DNA from 4 places in the Exiguobacterium sp. s101 genome. Region 3 is predicted to be linked to each of the others. Evidence: riboswitches for the same ligand, from Rfam matches in the RefSeq annotation. Region 3 holds a riboswitch; each other region holds the start of a gene.
What was found. A riboswitch is a leader RNA that binds a small molecule or an ion and turns the genes downstream of it on or off. The one in region 3 is predicted to bind thiamine pyrophosphate.
Positions count from the first base shown of each region.

Region 1 (3,866 bases), on a different contig from region 3:
GAACGATTATTCGCTTACAGGGTGGATTTTATGATGTCATGACCGAATCGAATCAAGAGATTCGGTGTCGCGCCAGAGGAAACTTTCGGAAACGTAACATCTCGCCTGTAGTTGGTGACGATGTAGTGATTCAAGACCAAGAGGATGGGACCGGCTATATTCTTGAAGTAGAGGAGCGTCAGAACCATCTCGTCCGACCGCCGATTGCCAACATCGATCAAGCATTTCTCCTCTTTTCAGTAAAAGAGCCAGCATTTTCCTATCATTTACTTGATCGATTCCTCATTCTGATTGAGTCAAAACAGATCCATCCGATCATCGTCTTGACGAAGATGGACTTGCTGAGTGAAACAGAAACCGGACCGATTCAAGAGGCTGCGGATTGCTATCGTGCAATCGGATATGATGTGATTGAGACGTCAACGGAGCTTTCGGATGGAGTCGAGCAAGTACGGAGACTCTTTAAAGGGAAGACGAGTGTCTTCGCCGGGCAGACGGGCGTCGGAAAAAGTTCGCTACTGAATGCAGTCGCACCAGAACTCGAGTTAGCAACCGGTAAAATCTCCAAGTCGCTCGGTCGGGGGAAGCATACGACGCGTCATGTGACGTTGATTCAATTGGCGGACGGACTAGTAGCAGATACACCGGGATTTTCGAGTTTGGAGTTTCCACAGGAACTCGAGACTGATGAGCTCAGATGGTGTTTCCCGGAGTTTGTCGAACGACACGACGATTGCAAGTTCCGAGGATGTGTTCACATCAACGAACCAGGCTGCGCCATTAAACAAGCCGTTCAAGATGGTAAAATTGCTTCAACTCGCTACAATAATTATGTTACCTTTATGGAAGAGTTAAATGATCGAAAACGGAGGTATTGACAGATGATTAAAATTGCACCATCCATTTTAGCTGCCGATTTTGCCAATTTGGAGGCAGAAGTGAAAGCTGTTCAAGAAGCGGGAGCAGACTATATCCATTTCGATGTGATGGACGGTCAGTTCGTGCCAAACATTTCGATTGGTCTACCTGTGCTCGCGAGCTTACGTAAAAAATCAGATATGGTCCTCGATGTGCACTTGATGATTGACCAACCGGAGCGATACGTGGAAGATTTTGTGAAGGCAGGCGCGGATATCGTGACCGTTCATGTGGAAGCAACGAACCATTTGCATCGTGTCTTGCAACAAATCAAAGTGGCTGGTGCGAAATGTGGAGTCGTCTTGAATCCGCATACACCATTGTCGACAATCGAACATGTGCTCCCAGATGTTGATATGGTATTGCTCATGACCGTCAACCCAGGGTTTGGTGGACAAGCGTTCATTGAATCGGTCGTACCGAAAATTTCAGCGCTCAACCAACTGCGTCAGGATCGCCAACTTGATTTTGAAATTGAAATCGATGGTGGGGTCAACGAAGAGACGGCGAAACATTGCATCGATGCGGGTGCCGATGTACTAGTTGCCGGTTCGGCCATCTACAATCAACCGGATTATAAAGCAGCCATCGATAGCATTCGTGGCGCATCTCGTGTATAATCAACTATAGAACAACAAGATATTGTCGCAAGGGGTGTCACATGATGTGGCTGAGAGGCATACGCTAACCCTTTGAACCTGTTCCGTTCACACGGACGTAGGGATGTGGCGAAAATGCACGTTGCGAATCTAAGCAGCATGGCGTTTACGTCATGCTGCTTTTTGTCGTTCAAACAGTTAAAGGAGGAAGAAAGATGAAATCACGTTTTAAATTACAAGCGCTCATCGAAATTTCATTGTTTGCGGCGCTCGGGCTAATCTTTGATTTACTCATCCCATACCGCTTGCCACAAGGGGGCTCGATTAGTCTAGCGATGCTCCCGATCTTTGTGATGGCATTCCGTCACGGATTGAAAGGGGGACTTGCGACAGGTGCACTCGTCGGGACGCTTCAACTGTTGTTCGGTGCCTACATCTTCACGCCTGTACAGTTCTTGCTCGACTATACGGTCGCTTATGGCCTCGTCGGTATGGCGGGTGTGTTTGCTGGTCGTGTGAAACAGGCGGCCGGTCAAGGTGCAACAAAGACACTCGCGACATATTTGGTGCTCGGTGCCTTGATCGGGTCGGTGTTGCGTTACGCGGCACATGTCATCTCGGGTATCGTCTTTTTCGCCGAGTATGCGGAAGGCCCGGTCGTAGCGTATTCACTCGGTTATAACGCGACGTACATGGCCCCATCCTTTATTATTTCAGCCATCGTATTAGTATTACTCTTTACAACAGCTCCACGTTTCACACGTGTAGCTACACGGGACATTCGTCAATGAATGTCTTGATCGTCGCGGCAAGTCCGGAAGTTATTCCTTTACCGCGTCGTGCCGATTATGTCATCGGTGTTGATGGAGGTTATCAGAGACTGTTAGATGAAGGGATTGAACCGGACGTTGTGGTCGGAGATTTTGACTCGTTTGTGGGAAAACCACCGAAAGAAGCGTTACGCTATCCGTCCGAGAAAGATGTGACGGACCTTGAGATTGCGCTTCAGTTGGCAAGAGAGCGAGGGGCAACGAGGATGCACGTATACGGGGCGCTCGGTGGGCGAGTCGATATGACGTTCGCGAACGTCGGTTTGCTCGAGAAGTATCCTGAGATGGTTTTGCATGGGAATGGTCAAACAGTCTATCTCGTTAAAGCCGGTGATTATAGCTTTTCAAAAAAAGAAGGCTACTATTTGTCTTTCATACCTTGGAAGACAGCGACTATTTCTATTGATGGTGTCAAGTACCCGCTCGAACATCATGACATCAAGAGTGAAGAAGCGCTGACGATTTCCAATGAATGGACTGAAGCATTTGCCCGATTGACGGTTCATCGGGGGATCGTTCTCGTCATGGTCGTCAAAAAATAAGCAAAAAAAATCCCATCGGCGAATGCCGCTGGGATTTATTCGTTCGTGTATAAGTATTATACGCGTTCAACGAGACCAGATTTAAGTGCGCGAGCTGAAACCCAAACGCGTTTCGGTTTACCGTCAACGAGAATACGAACTTTTTGTACGTTCACACCCCAAGTACGTTTTGTCTTGTTGAGTGCGTGCGAACGGTTGTTACCTGATTTAGGTGATTTACCTGTTACGTAGCATTTACGTGCCATGCGTTTCCCCTCCTTTTTTATGTGGGTTCGTCCTAATAGACACTCGTTTATATTAGCACGGCTTTTTTCCCGATGCAACTAGAAAATCATACCATGACAAGAAAAAAACTTGACATTACTCGCAAGGATTTGAATAATGAATGAGGTTATCGCGCTAATTGACCGAGTTTCTGGAGCAGGTTCTTTTAATAACTAGGTACTTATTGTAGAATGTACATTAGGAATCATTCCGAATAAAGGAGGCTACTCCATATGGCAATTGAAATGAAGACAACATATGGCAATATTGACATCACAAGTGACGTCATCGCAACACTCGCAGGTGGTGCAGCGATGGAATGCTTCGGTGTGGTCGGCATGGCTTCACAAGCACAATTGAAAGACGGCATTGCTGAATTGTTAAAACGTGAAAATTATGCACGTGGTGTCGTCGTACGTCAAGAAGATGAAGACGTACATATCGACATGCACATCATTGTAAGCTACGGAACGAAAGTATCTGAAGTCGCATACAACGTGCAAAGCCGAGTGAAGTACACGCTCGGAGAAACTTTAGGATTAAACGTTTCGTCGGTAAATATATTCGTTCAAGGCGTTCGTCTGACGAATGACTGACGAAAACGGAGGAGGATTTGGTGTGGGTTTAAAACGTTTAGATGGATTGGCGCTCTCAAACATGATTGCGAACGGAGCGACCAACTTGAGCCAAAACGCAGATTATGTAGATTCGCT
Region 1 is NZ_JACSKX010000001.1:236,822-240,687, reverse strand. Features, by position in the region: gene rsgA (ribosome small subunit-dependent GTPase A) at 1-878, shown strand, start outside; gene rpe (ribulose-phosphate 3-epimerase) at 882-1,538, shown strand; TPP riboswitch at 1,559-1,659, shown strand; gene thiT (energy-coupled thiamine transporter ThiT) at 1,733-2,308, shown strand; gene KNO76_RS01235 (thiamine diphosphokinase) at 2,305-2,889, shown strand; gene rpmB (50S ribosomal protein L28) at 2,946-3,134, opposite strand; gene KNO76_RS01225 (Asp23/Gls24 family envelope stress response protein) at 3,387-3,749, shown strand; gene KNO76_RS01220 (DAK2 domain-containing protein) at 3,772-3,866, shown strand, end outside.
Region 1: it holds a riboswitch for thiamine pyrophosphate, as region 3 does, so the genes downstream of both, thiT (energy-coupled thiamine transporter ThiT) here and KNO76_RS06620 (YkoF family thiamine/hydroxymethylpyrimidine-binding protein) in region 3, are expected to answer to the same signal.

Region 2 (3,866 bases), on a different contig from region 3:
GTACCAGACGTCTGAGACGAGCAGGGTACTATGCAGGAACAGAGAAACGTATAAAATCCATCGGCGGATCGGATAAGACACGGCAAGTGCCCAACTCGTCAGGAGCAAAATCGTCGCCAAGTTGATGAGAAAGAACGAAAAGTCGAACGCCGTCGCGGTCAACCAGCTAAAAAAGAAGAGCTTTGCCAGGGAGAGTGACAAGTAGCTCCAATAATCGAGATATTTGATCATGAACAACACATCCTTTTCATATCCATTCCCGATGAAACGAGTGCGGGAAACGTGAAGATGTGTCCAACAAACAAGAGGCACGTCGACCTCAGTTGATCAGAAACGTATCGCGCAGTTCAATGATGGTTCCTTCTGGTGCTTTCAGTTTACTTAAATGACCGTCGACGACGAAATAGATGTTGCCACCGTGCTTCGGTAAAAACGTGACGCCGAGTTGTTCGAGTCGTGCGACTTCCGCTTTGAGGTCATCCACATAGATCGCAAAATGGACGGGACCGGCCATATGTTTCGAATAATCTTGTAACGTTTCATTCGTTTTAGCAGTCTGGAGCTCGATATAAAAATCACCGAGCTTGAGCCAACTGTTGAAGTCACGCGTATGGAAGTTTCGCGACTCTTGGACAAGTTCAAAACCGAGTGCTTCGTAAAATGTCTTGGACGCAAGATAGTCAGGCGTTTGGATACAGATATGATGGATTTGTTTCATTAGGATGGTTCCTCTCATTCAATTTTGATGAAGTGTACGATATGGCCTAGTCAAATACTAAGCGGATGAAGCTATGATGTGAAAAAGACGACAACTTCCCATTTATTTTAGTGTACCGAACGCGTGCTTTTGAAGATACGGGGTAAGAAACTTTTTACGGAAGAAATCGTATGGAAGAGAGAAAAGGATAGAAACCAATGAGGTGAAAGCATGAAAGGAAATGAAATCACGATTCAACCGATTGATGCAGTCAATCGAGATGCGGTCATCGCTCTGACAGTGGACGAGAAACAATCCCGATTCATCGAGACAAATGCCGAGTCGCTTCAAGAGATGGCTGAGGATACGAAATATAATTGGCAGAGCTATGCATTTTATGACGGTGAGCGACCGGTTGGCTTCATGATGGTCGGAGCAGAAAACCAGACAGAACGGTATGTGTGGCTCGATCGTTTCATGATGGATCAAAACGAACAGGGGAAAGGTGTTGGAACGAAGTGCCTACGCATGGCGGTGGACTGGATTCAGACAAAATATGATGTCGATGATATCATCCTGAGCCTCCATCAAGAGAATGAAGCTGCGAAACGATTTTATGCGAAGAACGGCTTTGTCGACAGCGGCTTAATTGATGAATGGAATGGTGAAGCGATTTGGGTCTATCATACAAAAAACCGACCGTCATGAGTCGGTCGGATTCTCGGCTGGACTTGTTGTTTTTGTAGCATTCATGCCCATCGAAAAGAGAACGATAGCTGCAAAGAAGAATAGGGTAACGAACCAGTTTTGGAGAAACGGATCGACAAACGTCGGTTTTTCCAACCAACTCCCGGTTGAGATTTCGGCGTACCAACGTATGTAGAGTGCGATGCGTTCGAGTGTGTATAAGAGTCCGGACAAAAACAACAACATACCACCCGCTACAAGTTGATTGAAACGAGACATAAAACCCCTCCTCTATAGATGTTGTCTATAGTTTACCATTTCCATCCAATTGAGGGGCTTTTATTTGAGTATACTCGGTCGCAACTGTTTGACGCGTGACAAGACGAGCCAACCGAGAAGCGCGCCGGTCAAACTAGAGGCCAGGAACGCCGGGACGAAGAAGAAAGCACCGAACGTCGAGCCCATCAACAGTTTCGCGTACGGGACGGCAATCAACGAAGCGATAACCCCAGTCCCGATGATTTCTCCGAGAGCGGCAGCATAGAAGCGGTTCGTGCGAACGAAGAAAATGCCGGCAAGAAACGCGCCAATCATGCCACCGGGGAACGCGAGCAGTGACCCTGTGCCGGTCATGACGCGAATGAGTCCGGTCACGAATGCGACGAGGACGGCTCCGATTGGGCCGATGGTGACTGCGGCAATCACGTTCACCATATGCTGAATCGGATAAGCGCGGGCGACACCTGTGGGAATCGAGATGAACATCGAGCCGACGACGGCGATGGCCACGAGCATCGCCATCCAAGTGAGTTGTTGAATACGCATGAATAATCTCCTTTCAAAATAAAAACGCCACGTTTCCAGACGGAAAAATGGCGTGGATATACAGAGACGTATCCCAAGCCACTTCCCTACGCTGGTATGAGCCAGATCAGGTTCAAAGGGTCCGGCACAATGCCGTCTCAGCCCGAAGGCTCCCCTAGTGGTCGTTTATTGATTTGAGTATAGCATAGCTAAAATCGGAAAATGGGCGAAATTATCCCTCATTCTTGGCTAACAGGTCCTCATAGTCCTTCTCGTTCCAAAAGAGCGGTGAGATGGATTCGGGACCTTTTAATATTTCTCCATCCTGGTCGTATACGATGGCATATCCGCTCGCGACATCGAATACGAACAAGTCGGCAGTGACTTCGGTCACGCCGTTCCCGGCGATGATCACGTCATCGATTGGGTCCCGGGCCAGTTCGACGCCCGCTTCATCGAGTTCGACGAGGAGGGCTGACGTGTAGGCATGGCGGTCATAGACCGTTTGGAATTCATCCTGCGTGAGGACGACATCGGTAGGTGGAGCACTTGTACCGAATTTACGATTTTCAATCTCTTCGACGTATTGAAGGAAGGATTCCTCCTGCCAGAATAGCGGAGCGACCGACTCAGATCCATTGATCACCGTTCCGTCCTGATTATCGAAAATGGTAGCATACGTCCCGTCATCGAGCTTGAATGGGTAAATATCCGCATACGTATGCTCGAGGCCGTTTCCGGCGATGATGACGCGTTCGAACGTCTCGCGAAACGGTTTGATTCCTTGTTGTTCAAGGGCAGTAAGGAGCGGTTTCGTTTGTTCATATTGGTCATAGACGTCTTTAAAGTCCTCACGTGTCCATTCTGTGATGGGTTCATCCGGTGATTCGATTGGAATCGGATTGTCTGCCACTGTATCCGTACAACCTGTGAGTAAAAGTGCACTTAATCCGAACATCGCCCATCGTCTCATGATTTCATCCCCTCAACTTACATTTTCCACCATTTTATCATTCATGACGAAAAAGCAGAACCTGTGCACATTCTCACTCGGGGTGAGGACGTGTCGCATAGTGATCGAGTGTGTTCTTGAAGTGAAGTATATCGTCTTCAGAAATCGTCACACCTGAGGAGGTGCCGTAGCGAACCGCATGATAAACAGATGGGTTCATCGGTAAATCGATGCGTTGGAACCACTCTTGCAATGTCTCATGAGCACGCAATCGTTTGACTGGTACGAGAGATTGGTTGAATGTGATCAATACATCGCGAATCGGGACGTTCGTGAACGCTGTGAGCGTCGAAATGGACGAAGCGTTCTGGTTCTGCACATCTTGTGGGTACAAGTCTGTGCTTGAATCAGCATGATCTCGTGCGCGCGCCAAACGTTGCTTCCGTTTTCGATAGATATAAAAGGACAGACAACCGAGCGCAATCAAAGCAACGAAAAACCCGAGATTTCGTCGTGTTGATTCTCTCAAAAAATGAAGCATATCTCTCTTCAAGAGGGAGAGCGAGGTTCACGCCTCATCCTTTTGATGCTGGCCGATCTCCATCCCGGGAACCGTTTCATCTCGACAGACGCGTTCGTCCGTATGGTCGAGCGGAAACGCTTGAAGCAAAGTCATCTCGTTTGGTTCAATCAGCATAACCTGTATGACTAACAAGGGATTTCCCT
Region 2 is NZ_JACSKX010000005.1:18,360-22,225, forward strand. Features, by position in the region: gene KNO76_RS05690 (LTA synthase family protein) at 1-231, opposite strand, end outside; gene KNO76_RS05695 (VOC family protein) at 320-718, opposite strand; gene KNO76_RS05700 (GNAT family N-acetyltransferase) at 929-1,405, shown strand; gene KNO76_RS05705 (hypothetical protein) at 1,400-1,663, opposite strand; gene thiW (energy coupling factor transporter S component ThiW) at 1,724-2,209, opposite strand; TPP riboswitch at 2,276-2,375, opposite strand; gene KNO76_RS05715 (hypothetical protein) at 2,421-3,161, opposite strand; gene KNO76_RS05720 (hypothetical protein) at 3,235-3,669, opposite strand; gene KNO76_RS05725 (hypothetical protein) at 3,709-3,855, opposite strand.
Region 2: it holds a riboswitch for thiamine pyrophosphate, as region 3 does, so the genes downstream of both, thiW (energy coupling factor transporter S component ThiW) here and KNO76_RS06620 (YkoF family thiamine/hydroxymethylpyrimidine-binding protein) in region 3, are expected to answer to the same signal.

Region 3 (3,866 bases):
CCAATATGGCGATCACTTCCCCAATGCGAGCTTGAAGTGTCACACTTTTTAATTGGAATGTGTCACGCACCACCTCGTCGACCTCATAGTGCTCGACTTCTTGTTGTGGTGTTGACGACGGTGTGAATGTAAAATCATCGACCGATCGAAACGGTTCGTTACGTACAATCCGTCCTTCTTCAAGTTCGATCTGCCAATCAAAAAAGTCTCCCCACATATGCGTCCGATGTTCGACAACGATGACGTTCACGTCATCCATTTGATCGAGCCATTCGACGAATCGATACGCGGTCACCGGGTCAAGGTGCGTCAACGGCTCATCGAGAAGCAACCATTCCGGTTGTCCAACCATGGCGCAGGCGACGGCAATCCGCTGTTTCTCCCCGCCTGACAAGGAATCGATGAGTCGATTTCGATAATCGGTCAGTTGGAGTGACTCGAGAATCTCTGTCACGCGCTGATCGATTACCTCGACTTGTGTCTCCAAATTTTCGAGTGTGAAGATGAGTTCCTCTTCCACCCGTTCCATCACGAACTGTGTGTCCGGGTCTTGGAACACGGTCCCGACCCGCTGATTGATCTCGCCCGGTGCATAGTCGTCGTATGATCGTCCGAACAGTTCGAGCCTGCCTTCAAGGATCCCATCACAATTCTCTGGATAGAGACGGTTGAATAGCGCAAGAAGCGTCGATTTCCCACTTCCGCTCGCTCCGCTCAATACGGTACGTCCAGGTCGTATGGAAAGTGTCACCTCTTTTAAAATGGTGTCCTGACTTTCTGGAAACCGGAATGAAAGCGATTCTGTCTCAACCATGGACGTTCCCACTCCGAGCGATTGCATAGCCGCGAAGTGACCCTGTCTTCAATAACAAATCACTGAGCAACTTCCCACCGATTCCTGCGATGACCATGCCACTGACCGCACGGAGCCCGAACATCGTCGCTACATATCCCGGTTCAAGCATCGCAAATCCGCTCATGAAGTAGGTGTACACGAAACTCGTGACGGCCGAGCCAAATCCAGCAAGCATGAGAACCCATAGCTCATATCGACGATAACCCGTCATTGCAAAGACGGCTTCAGCACCAAGACCTTGAACGATGCCGACCAGGATGATGCGCGGTCCGATCGCATTCCCAATCAACATTTCAATCGTCGCAGCCATCACTTCCGAGATGAAGGCAGCACCCGGTTTTCGAATGATATACGCCGAGATGATTGACACGATGAACCAGATACCGAAGATCCACTCATAGGCGATTGGTCCAATCAATCCTGCCCACAAGTTCCCGATATGGACGAACAATAAATAGACGACGGCAAAGACGACAGACAATACGGAGACGAGGACGACCTCTTTCAATTTCCACGACTTAAGCATGTTGACCTCCATGTGACGGACTGTTCACGCTGAACGTCACCGTCATGACGACATGTCGATTCTTGTCGCGCGTCCGGTTGAACGTCGCCTCATAATATGAGAACACATCATCCAAATTCCCATGGATGCCTGACGCATAATGCATGGAGTCATTATACACACCAGCCTGTTTCGCTTGTTCGATTTCATCATAGATGAGATCCATATAGTTATCTGCACCCATCGGATAAAGCGCGAACTGTGAAGAGACATACTGTTCTCTTGACATTCCATTCAATGGTTGTGGCGGTGCATCGAGCGCCTCATCCTCAGCCGAATCTCCCGGACATCCGACGGAGAAGGTTCCGCTCATCGAGACATGGCGTCCTTCTTCAGAAGCCAGACTCAAGACTGTCCGTGCGACGTCGAACACGTGCTCGACGCGCCCTCGGATCACGGTCGATACGTCATCCGTATGTCGCCACACACCTGTCATATTTGTTCTTTTCAATGCCCCTTTAATCGTCCCGACAAAGTCATCTGTCATCGGGCTAAGCGTGAAGCGAAATCCGACAATCGGACTCGTGCCACATGATTCATTCATCTTGTTTCCCCCTCTATATGTGTTTGCATAGAAAAAGCCGCATTCATGAGAATGCAGCAACAAAATCTATACAAACTTGCATAGAGAAAGTGCCGCACTTCCTCACGCCAGTATTACCTGGATCGAGTTATAAGGGATTGGAGCCATGCTCACATCTCAGCCGAAGCACCCCTAGTGCAGTCATTGATATGCGGTTACTTATGCAGTCACAGTATAGCGATGTTTCGTCACTTTGTAAACGGTCAATCTGAATAAGTGACGAGTTGGCCATTACCAGGAAGTGGGTCATGGAAGGCATTCCACGGCTCCACTATCTCCTCATCCATCAACAAGCAAGTATCAAGTGACCGCTCGACCGTCTCCCGGTCCATCCGTTGACCGATGAGGACCAATTCGTTTTGTCGATCTCCGTACGGCTCGATGTAGTCCTCGCGTAGTTCAGGTTCTGAGGCAAACATCGCCTCTCGTTCATTCTCCGGAAGTGTCGCTAGCCAACGGCCCGCGTGTTAGAGCGTTGACGCGTATCCGGCTTGAGAGAAGAGACAGGCTAGGTCGTTCCGTGACGCAATCCATAAGAACCCTTTGGCGCGAACGATTTCTTCTGGATAATGCTCCATCCAATTCATCAAACGCTCAGGATGGAACGGTCGACGACGACGGTAAACGAACGAACTAATCCCATACTCTTCCGTTGCCGGCGTATGTTCTTCTGCCTCGAGCTCTTGAATCCATCCCGCCGCATACATCGCCTGATCGAAATCGAACAACCGGACGTCAAGTAGATCGTCTAACGCCACGTCCGAGTAGGTCGAAGTCAACAATCGTGCGCTCGGGTTGAGCGTCTTGAGCAGACCTTCCATCTCCTGCAGTTCCGCTTCAGACACCCGGTCCATCTTGTTCAAGACGATGATATCCGCAAACTCGACTTGGTCGACAAGTAGGTCCACAACTTCACGGACATCTCTTGTATCGACGGCTTGTTGACGTTCCATGAGCGATTCACCAGAATTGAAATCTTTGAAGAAACGGTACGCATCGACGACAGTGACCATCGCATCGATATAGACACGGCTCGTCAAATCGATCCCAAGGGCGTCGTCGGCATACGTGAACGTCTGTGCGACGGGAATTGGCTCGGAAATCCCTGATGACTCGATGATAATCCCATCGAGGTCACGATCCTTTGTCAGCTCATCGACAGCCGTGAGCAAATCTTCACGTAACGTACAGCAAATGCACCCGTTCGAGAGCTCGACTAACTTTTCATCGGTACGGGAGAATCCGCCCTGTTCAATCAACTTCTCATCGATGTTCAACTCACTCATATCGTTTACGATGACCGCATATTTTTTGTGATCACGGTTATGTAAAATGTGGTTGAGCAGTGTCGTCTTCCCGCTACCAAGATAACCTGAGAGTACCGTAATTGGAATTCGTTTCATGATGGACCTCCGTTAAATAGTAATCATTACTCTTTGTATAATGTAACGGTTCCACCCTTTTGTCAATAAAAAAACACGCCTCATCGACGTATTTTCATGAACATTCAATTATTCTTCCAACGCTTTCCGTTCTGCTTCTGAACGCGGATAGGCGTTTGCTTGCCACTCGGCTCGATAAATGGAGTCGAGCTGCGTCAATCCGACTTCATCCTCGTCCTTGTCCGAATCGACACTCGGGACCTCGTCCCACTTCGGATCGAGATAAGAATGATCCTCTTCCCGCGCTCGACTTTCTTGTAATTTTTGAATTCCCACCTTGACCGCTGCCGCAACTGCCAATCCAATACCTGCTCGCACTAACAGTCGTTTCACCATCGTATGTCCTCCTCAACGCCCAAAGCGATAAAGCGGCATCCCTTTCACATCTGTCTCGATAATAAATACCGATCCAGCGTCCGG
Region 3 is NZ_JACSKX010000006.1:10,070-13,935, reverse strand. Features, by position in the region: gene KNO76_RS06630 (ABC transporter ATP-binding protein) at 1-814, opposite strand, end outside; gene KNO76_RS06625 (ECF transporter S component) at 807-1,382, opposite strand; gene KNO76_RS06620 (YkoF family thiamine/hydroxymethylpyrimidine-binding protein) at 1,375-1,965, opposite strand; TPP riboswitch at 2,048-2,148, opposite strand; partial or broken gene KNO76_RS06615 (GTP-binding protein) at 2,208-3,407, opposite strand; gene KNO76_RS06610 (hypothetical protein) at 3,516-3,782, opposite strand; gene KNO76_RS06605 (SMP-30/gluconolactonase/LRE family protein) at 3,795-3,866, opposite strand, start outside.

Region 4 (3,866 bases), on a different contig from region 3:
TCGGAATTGTATGTTGCGTCAATTGATGGAGGGCATTTAAAAAGTGAATCGGAAAGTCTCCCGGTCCTTCTGCTCGCTCACTCGCTAGCTCACCGGAATAAGTATAGCCTGACATGGCGGTCACCGTCGCTTTAAGGGCGTTCTTTTCGACTGCTAGACAAGCTCCGACCACTGCACTGAGTAAACATCCCGTACCGGTCGTCTCAGTCATGCGTTTCGTCCCGCCGTGTATTTCCATGACGACGTTCCCGTCGCTGACCATATCTTCTTTTCCAGTCACGGCCACGACACATCCGTATCGTTTCGCTGCTTCAAGCGCCAATTGTCGCGGTTCGCATGCGCCGTCTCCAGCATCGACACCACGAGCTGCCCAATCGACACCAATCAACGTCGCGATTTCTCCTGCATTTCCTCGAATGGCCGTGACACGCACGTGACGCAAAATACGTTCGACCACATCTCGTCGGAATGACGTCGCCCCGACTCCGACCGGGTCGAGTACAATGGGGCATTCTGCCTCGTTCGCCGCCTGCCCTGCACGAATCATCGTGGCTTCGGTCATCGTACTAAGTGTCCCGATATTTAACACGAGCGCATCACTTATAAATGTCATCTCTGCCACTTCTTCGATTGCATCCGCCATGACGGGAGAGGCACCGATGGCGAGCAGTCCATTCGCCGAAAAATTCGCCACGACTGTGTTCGTGATGTTGTGAACGAGCGGTGCCTGCTTCCGAATCTCACTCCAAATCTCATGTCTCATTGGTTGACCTCCTGTGACAATGTCCACGACTCAAGTGTCCAAGCCATTTCCCAAAAAGCGACTTCGTAATAGCAACTCTTCAAGAACAGTTTCGTATAACGCACACGCTCTTCTTCTGTCGCTTGTCCTGCGAGCTCATCTAATCGATCGATTTGTTCTTCCACCAATTCACGGAACCACTCTGAGCCATACGTCGCAATCCAGGCCGAATAAATCGGATGATCAGGACGCTTGTCTTTAAGACGTTCGCCAATCTCGTAATACACCCAGTAGCACGGAAGGATCGACGCGAGCACGTCCCCGAGTGTCGGTCCTGCCTGTTGCATATGGAGCGCATACGCATAAGTGGTCGGAGCCGGCTCGAATGTCGCCAATTCGACATCCGTCACGTCGAGCATCGTAAAGAACTCTCGATGAAGTGAGAGTTCCGCCTCAATCGTGTGTAAGGCATGTGTTAAAAAACGGCTTGATAGTTCCATCGTCGGTGCGAGCGTCGCCCCCTTCGCCTGCACTTTCGAAAACTGATTCAAATAATAAGAGTCTTGCATGACGTAATGTCTGAACTTCTTCTCATCGAGCGTTCCTTCTCCGAGTGAACGGACAAACGGGTGATGAAAGCTTGCTTCAAACAATCCATCTGCTTCCTGACGTAAGTGATCTGTAAATTTCATATGAAATCCCCCTTATAACAGATAAAAGACGCCGCCTCCCATAACGGAAGCGGCGTCTCGAACAGTCATATCTAGGTGAAGCCATATGAGTCGTTTCGCCCACTTCCCTACGCTAGCGTGAACTAGATCAGGTTCAAAGGGTCTGGACCATGTCCATCTCAGCCGCGTAACGCGACTCCCCTAGTGGCAAACATTATGAAATTCAGTCGTCTTCGACCACATTCTATCAATTTTTTCATCAATTGCAAACCTTTTCCGATCCCGTTTTTCATTCTTCGCTTCGGGAATGGGTAAGGAAGCACATTGATAAGAAAAGGATGTGGACAGAATGAATACGATTTTATTGACGATTGCATTACTCTTCATCAGCTTGAACGTGTTTTGGTTTTTCAAACGTCAAACGTATAAACAGACAGGATTTGATGGGAGGTTGTTCGCTCAGTTATTCGTCAGCCTATTTGGTGTCATGTTAGGGTTCACGTTGATTTATTATGCGCTATCTCGCGATTCAGTCATTCTTGTGACCTCACTCGAATCCATGAATGCTGTCGAACCGACTTGGGAAAACCTCCTGTACTTCAGCGGGGTCACCCTACTATCGATTGGCTTTGGTGATTTGTTGCCAATCGGATTGACCCGATTATTCGCTATCATCGAAGGCGCAATCGGTATTTTATTACCGAGTGCCTTCTTCATCAAATCGATGTATCAGAAAGACGAGTGAAGATTTTCTAGCGTCCGGTGATGAGCAAAAACATATTGAACGCGACGAGACCAAGAGGAAGCATCGCAACCAAAACGATTGGCCATTTCTTTAAACGAATGCCGACAAAGAGGACGAGACTTCCGACTAAAAGGGCAATAAATGTCGTATATGGATTCATGAAAAAACGCTCCTTTCTCTATAAGGAGCGTTTCCCGGCTCTCGCCGTCATTAATCGTTCGAATGTCGAAGTGTTGCACATGCAGCACGGACGCGTCTCGCTTCTTCCTCCCGAAATACGAAATGTCCTTGTTCGGCGACGCGTTGCGCGCAAAAGAAAAAGAGTGATTGTAATCGGTCATGCGTGTCCTCAATGGCGCTCAGTTCAGCCGAGGCATACGTCGCCCCGAGCATCTCCCATAACTCTTCCGGTAAATGGTCGCGCATCCCGTCCCCTGACTTCCCAAGATTCACCGAGAAATCTGTCGCATAACCGATGTTCCATTCCATCATCTGACGGAGCATATTCCGCATGATGTCGAGGTGGTCGAGCGCATATAGCACTTGATGCCGCTTGATTCCTTTGACGACATAGAGCGACACCCACCAAAACTCATTCCAACAAGCCGCATACTCGTCAGCAGACGGATGTTTCACACGATACGATGTGTCTGACGGCGTCACATCTGGATGATTATCTCGGTCAAAGATGATTTGACTGAGCGAGTCGGCTTCGAGCATCGCTTCAAGTTGATCAACACGCCGAATCGTCAAATCAATACGGTGTCCGTCTACATATTGCACTAAAAACGTTACATGTCGTTCGGGATCAGACGTCTCAGGTGTCTGCATAATCAAGACCTCTCCAAACATGTCGATCCATGAGCGATCGGCCGCAACCGCTCTTACATCTTCTACGTAAAAGGCAAGATCGACATCCTGATACGGGTCTGGTCGGATGTTCGGATTGACGAGCGAGCCGTTCAAGACGACCGTTCGGATGTATTCACGTTCTGTTGCGAACGCAACCAGCTGTTCAATGATTTGTTCCGGCTTCATTCTACAATCGCCCCCAATGAGCGCGCGACTTGGATCGCCTGCATCGCGTCTAATTTTGTTTGCTGTAACGTCACGTTCAAAAAATCAACCCCATCGACGAGTGCTCCTCTGAAGTCGGCACCACGACACACCGCATGTTGAAGTGTCGCCCGGGACAAGTCCGCCTGATGCCAAACCGTCTCGGTCAAGTCAGTTCCGTATAGATCCGCTTCGACTAAGCGTACGTGGGACCAATCCATCTTTTTGAGTGATACGTGACGAAGGTTAACGAAAGACCAGTCCCCTTCCGTTACACGGACCCCTTCAAACTGACTCTCTTCAAAGGAAGACCCCGTCATTTTACATTGCTCAAACTCACTCGTGAACAAGTTGGCACCATGGAACTGACAGTTCAAAAACGAGCTGCCGACATGACGGGACGCATTCCATTTCGAATCCGTGAAGTCACAATTGATGAACTGACAGCGCTCCGTTTGTAGTTCTGTTGCATCGACGTATGTGAAGCGACAGTTCTCGAACGTGACGTGTGACAGTTCTTCGTCTCGGAGTGTCACCTCACGGAAATCTTCGTCTCGATATTGCGTATGTGGTTGAAACATATGATCTCTCCTTCAGGTATACTAGAACAGATTACAAAGATTGGAAGTGATATAGATGGACATCGTATTTC
Region 4 is NZ_JACSKX010000005.1:47,074-50,939, reverse strand. Features, by position in the region: gene thiM (hydroxyethylthiazole kinase) at 1-763, opposite strand, end outside; gene tenA (thiaminase II) at 760-1,434, opposite strand; TPP riboswitch at 1,522-1,626, opposite strand; gene KNO76_RS05930 (ion channel) at 1,763-2,158, shown strand; gene KNO76_RS05925 (hypothetical protein) at 2,166-2,318, opposite strand; gene KNO76_RS05920 (aminoglycoside 6-adenylyltransferase) at 2,369-3,196, opposite strand; gene KNO76_RS05915 (pentapeptide repeat-containing protein) at 3,193-3,795, opposite strand; gene KNO76_RS05910 (NUDIX hydrolase) at 3,851-3,866, shown strand, end outside.
Region 4: it holds a riboswitch for thiamine pyrophosphate, as region 3 does, so the genes downstream of both, tenA (thiaminase II) here and KNO76_RS06620 (YkoF family thiamine/hydroxymethylpyrimidine-binding protein) in region 3, are expected to answer to the same signal.